DNA from 2 places in the Kribbella sp. NPDC051936 genome. Region 1 is predicted to be linked to the other one. Evidence: riboswitches for the same ligand, from Rfam matches in the RefSeq annotation. Region 1 holds a riboswitch; the other holds the start of a gene.
The links. Region 1 has a riboswitch for S-adenosylmethionine ahead of thrC (threonine synthase). Riboswitches for the same ligand answer to the same signal wherever they lie in the genome.
Positions count from the first base shown of each region.

Region 2: linked by a shared signal. The riboswitch ahead of AB0L64_RS15085 (aminotransferase class V-fold PLP-dependent enzyme) and the one ahead of thrC (threonine synthase) in region 1 are both predicted to bind S-adenosylmethionine.

Region 1 is NZ_JBFAXS010000003.1:462,610-464,996, forward strand. Features, by position in the region: gene AB0L64_RS12460 (cation:proton antiporter) at 1-1,164, shown strand, start outside; SAM riboswitch class I at 1,230-1,370, shown strand; gene thrC (threonine synthase) at 1,384-2,387, shown strand, end outside.
Region 2 is NZ_JBFAXS010000004.1:234,424-236,810, forward strand. Features, by position in the region: gene AB0L64_RS15085 (aminotransferase class V-fold PLP-dependent enzyme) at 1-1,281, opposite strand, end outside; SAM riboswitch class IV at 1,299-1,412, opposite strand; gene AB0L64_RS15090 (DinB family protein) at 1,509-2,024, shown strand; gene AB0L64_RS15095 (DUF4184 family protein) at 2,055-2,372, shown strand.

The sequences.
Region 1 (2,387 bases):
CTGCCCCGGGTACTGGCGCGGTACGCCGTTTCGGCGCCGATCGCCTTCATCGGTGCGGGCCTGATCCTCGGCCTCGCCGTCGACCGCGCCCCCCTGAGCCCGATCGCGCAGCCGGCGCTGACGAAGCACCTGGCGGCGCTGACCGTGATCGTCGCGCTGATGGGCGTCGGCCTGGCCATCGACCGGCCGATCAGCCTGCTCACCTGGGCAGTCACCTGGCGATTGCTGTTCGTCGCGATGCCGGCCGGGATCGCGGCGCTGGCCGGGGCGGGTTGGCTGCTCGGGCTCGCTCCGGCGACCGCGCTCCTGATCGCGGCGGTGCTGGCGCCGACGGATCCGGTGCTCGCGTCCGACGTCCAGGTGGAGGGGCCGACGACCGGCGAGGACGCCGAGCTCGACGAGGACGACGAGGTGCGGTTCGCGCTCACGTCCGAGGCGGGCCTGAACGACGGGATGGCGGCGCCGTTCGTGTACCTGGCGGTCTTCGTCGCGACCAAGACCCTGTCGCCGTGGCAGTGGGTCGCCTGGGACGTGGTCGGGAAGTCGCTGATCGGGGTCGCGATCGGCTTCGGTGCGGGCTGGTTGCTCGGGCGGATGACGTTCTCGGCGCCGGCCCGGAGCCTGCGGCTGTCGGAGGCCCGGGAGCCGGTGCTCGCGCTCGCTCTGACGGTCGGGGTGTACGGGCTCACCCAGGTGCTGCACGGGTACGGGTTCATCGCTGTGTTCGTCGCGGCGCTCACGCTGCGGTCGGTGGAGAGCAAGCACGCGTTCCACGGCGAGCTGCACGACTTCATCGGTGAGCTCGAACACATCCTCACGTGGGGCGTCCTGCTCCTGCTCGGCGCCGCGGTCACCGCCGGGCTGCTGAAGCCGCTCACGGTCGCCGGCGCCGCTGTCGGCGTACTGCTGGTCTTCGTGGTTCGTCCGCTGTTCGGGTGGCTGTCGCTCGCGCGCTCGGGGCTCCGGCGGTCCGAACGCTGGGCGACGGCGGCGTTCGGCGTCCGCGGCGTGTCGTCGGTGTACTACCTCGCCGCGGTCGGAGCGCATTTCCGGGACGACCTGCCGTGGCTCTGGGCGACACTGGGGTTCACGGTGATCCTGAGCGTCGTTGTGCACGGGGTTGCGGCGACGCCGGTGATGCGCTTCCTGGAGCGCCGGGGCTGAGATCCCGCGTCTCGGATACTGAGAACGCGGGACACAATATGGACCCGATTGGGTAATCTCGGGGGAGCTCATCCAGAGGGACTGAGGGAAACGGCCCGTTGACGTCCCGGCAACCCTCCCCGTCGAGACCCCGTCCGGGGCTCTCCGCGAGGGAACGGTGCCAAATCCGTCCCGCGCCGAGATCCGGCGACCGGGGAAGATGAGGAGGGAACCTCACTCATGAGCCTGACCGCCACCCACACGATCCGTGAAGGTGCCTTCGGCAACGGTACGCACCTGAGCTGTCGCGCCTGTGGGGCGAAGTCGCCGCTCGGCCCGTTCTACGCCTGTATGGAGTGTTTCGGTCCGCTCGAGGTCGGATACGAGTACCCGAACATCACCCGCGAGCAGATCGAGGCCGGCCCGAAGAACATCTGGCGGTACCAGCCGCTGCTGCCCGTCCCCGTGGATGTGGCCAGCTTCCCGAACACCGAGCCCGGCTACACCCGGCTCGTCGACGCGCAGAACCTGGCCCGCGAGCTCGGGCTGCGCAAGCTGTGGGTGAAGGACGACTCGGGCAACCCGACGCACTCCTTCAAGGACCGCGTCGTCGCCTCCGCCCTGAGCGCCACCCGCGAGCTCGGCATGAAGGTCTTCGCCTGCCCGTCCACCGGCAACCTGGCGAACGCGGTCGCCGCGGCCGCCGCCCGGGCCGGCATCCGCTCGGTCGTGTTCATCCCTCACGACCTCGAGCGGCCGAAGGTGATCACGACCGCCGTGTACGGCGGGACGCTGGTCGCCGTCGAGGGCAACTACGACGACGTGAACAAGCTCGCCTCCGAGATCGCCGGTGAGGAGGAGGGCTGGGCGTTCGTGAACGTGAACGTCCGCCCGTACTACTCCGAGGGCTCCAAGACGCTCGCCTTCGAGATCGCCGAGCAGCTCGGCTGGCGGCTGCCGCAGCAGATCGTGATCCCGGTCGCGTCCGGGTCGCAGCTGACCAAGATCGACAAGGGCTTCACCGAGCTCGGCAAGCTGGGCCTCGTCGACGCCACCGACTACAAGGTGTACGGCGCGCAGGCGACCGGCTGTTCGCCCGTCGCGCAGGCGTTCCGCGACGGGCACGACGTGGTCAAGCCGGTGCGCCCGGACACGATCGCGAAGTCGCTGGCGATCGGCAATCCGGCCGACGGGCCGTACGTGCTGGACGTCGCCCGCCGGACCGGCGGCGCGATCGAGGACGT
Region 2 (2,387 bases), on a different contig from region 1:
ACCGGTCGTGGCCAGCGTGCGGACGGCGTTGACGAGCCGGTCCACGTGCTCCCGGGTCGTCCCGAGGCCGAGGCTGGCGCGGACCGCCGTACCGTGTTCGGGGGAGTCGGCGAGCAGGTGGCCGACCAGCGGGTGGGCGCAGAACTTGCCGTCCCGGACGCCGATGCCGTACTCGGCGCTCAGCGCCGCGGACACCAGCGTCGAGGTCCGGCCGGCGAGCGTGAAACAGACCGTGCCGACGCGGTCGGCCTCCTCGCCGAAGATCGAGTACGTCGTGACGCCGTCGATCTGGGCGAGTCCGGTGCGCAGCCGGACCAGCAGGCTGCGCTCGTGCTGCTCGATGGCGTCGCGGTGCTTGCTGATCGCGGCGCACGCGCTGGCCAGGGCGATGGCGCCGATGACGTTGGGGGAGCCGCCCTCGTGGCGGGCCGGTCCGGTCGTCCACACCACGGTGTCGCCCGTGACGGCGTGGGTCGCGCCGCCGCCGTACAGGTACGGGTCGGCGGCGTCGAGCCAGTCGGAGCGGCCGACCAGCGCGCCGGCGCCGTACGGCGCGTAGAGCTTGTGACCGGACAGGGCGACCCAGTCGACGTCCAGAGCGGCGATGTCGACCGCGCGGTGCGGAGCGAGTTGTGCGGCGTCGAGGCAGACCCGCGCGCCGTGGGCCTTGGCCACCTTGGCGATGTCGGCGATCGGGAAGATCTCGCCGGTGACGTTGGACGCGCCGGTGATCACGACGAGGCGAGGACCTTCGGGCGCCTGACGGAGCGCGTCGGCGACCCGGGTCACGGCCTCGGTCTGGCTGGACGGAGCCCCGAGGCGGACGGTCCGCTCGCCCGGCCAGGGCAGCAGCGCGGCGTGGTGCTCGGATTCGAAGACGATGACGGTCGCGTCGGCCGGCACCGCGTGGGCGAGCAGGTTCAAGGCATCGGTCGTCTGCCGGGTGAAGATCACCTGGTCGTCCGCGCGGGCGCCGACGAAGCCGTGCACCTCGGCGCGGGCCCGCTCGTACCACTGGGTGGTGATCCGCGAGGCGTAGCCGTTGCCGCGGTGCACCGACGCGTACGACGGCAGGGCCGCCTCGACACTGGCCCGGACGGACTCCAGACACGGGGCGCTCGCGCCGTGGTCGAAGTTCGCGTAGTCGGTGACCCGGCCGTCGGCGAGCGGGACCAGCAGGTCCGATCCGACGGTGGCGGGGATGTTTCCGGTGACCTGACGCGTGACGGTCGGCCGCGAAGTCGTCGTACTGGCCGGCTCGAGGATGGACAGGATCGACATGACGCTGCTCCCAGGGAAGTCCGCACTTGCCGAACGGGGTATCCGCACGGCCTGGTCTTCACCCGGGGCACCCCACCGCGGAGGAGGGTTGCCGGCCAGCTAGCCGGGGCTTGTCGCTGGCACTCATGACCTGCCGAGAACGGTAACGAACGGGATACGGCTGCCGCCAGTGACTATCTCATGTGATGAGATGAGTGAACACATCGTGGGACGACGTAAGGAAGTCGATGACCTGGAGAGCGCCCGTGGTCGAGCGGCCGGACGGCTCGCTGACCGCACCGGAACGCGAACTGCTGCAAGGCTATCTGCAGTTCTACCGCAGCACGCTGCTGTTCAAGTGCGCGGGGCTGACCGCCGAGCAACTGGCCGAACGGCCGTCGCCGCCCTCCACCCTGTCGCTGCTCGGCCTGATCCGGCACCTCACCAAGGTCGAGCGGATCTGGTTCCGCATCCACTTCGCCGAGGTCCCCGCCGAGCCGGTGTTCCCGCTGGAGCTCGGCAAGGACGCCGACTTCGAGCGGATCGACGCGGCCGACGCGCAGGCGGCGTACGAAGGCCTGATCGCCGAATGGAAGCTCTCCGACGATGCGGCGGCCGGCCACTCGCTGGACGAGCGGTTCACGTTCAAGGGCATCGACTCGACGCTGCGGATGATCTACATCCACCTCATCGGCGAGTACAGCCGGCACTGCGGCCACGCAGACCTCTTGCGGGAGCAACTCGACGGGACCACGGGCGCGTAACACGACCTGCCACGTCCCCAGGCTAACCGCATCCTCCAGTACGTCAGCACCGTCGGTGGCTGTCTCGTCCTCGCCGTCTGGCTCTACCGCTGGTACCGCCGTACGTCACCGCCTGCTGTCGAGCCGGGGGCGCCTGATTGGGTGCGATACCTCGTGCTGGCCGCTTTGGTGGTCTTCGGCGTCACCGGCGCGATCGTCGAGCTCGGCCGGGTGGACGGCGAGTTCGCCGGGGAGACCGCCGTACGGCTGGTGCTGTCCGGGCTCGTGTCCGGCGGCCTGGCCGCGATCGCCTGGTACGTCGTGTTGTGGCACCTGGGGCAGCTGCGGCGGCGTACGCACGTGTCGTGACGCTACGGATGGGGC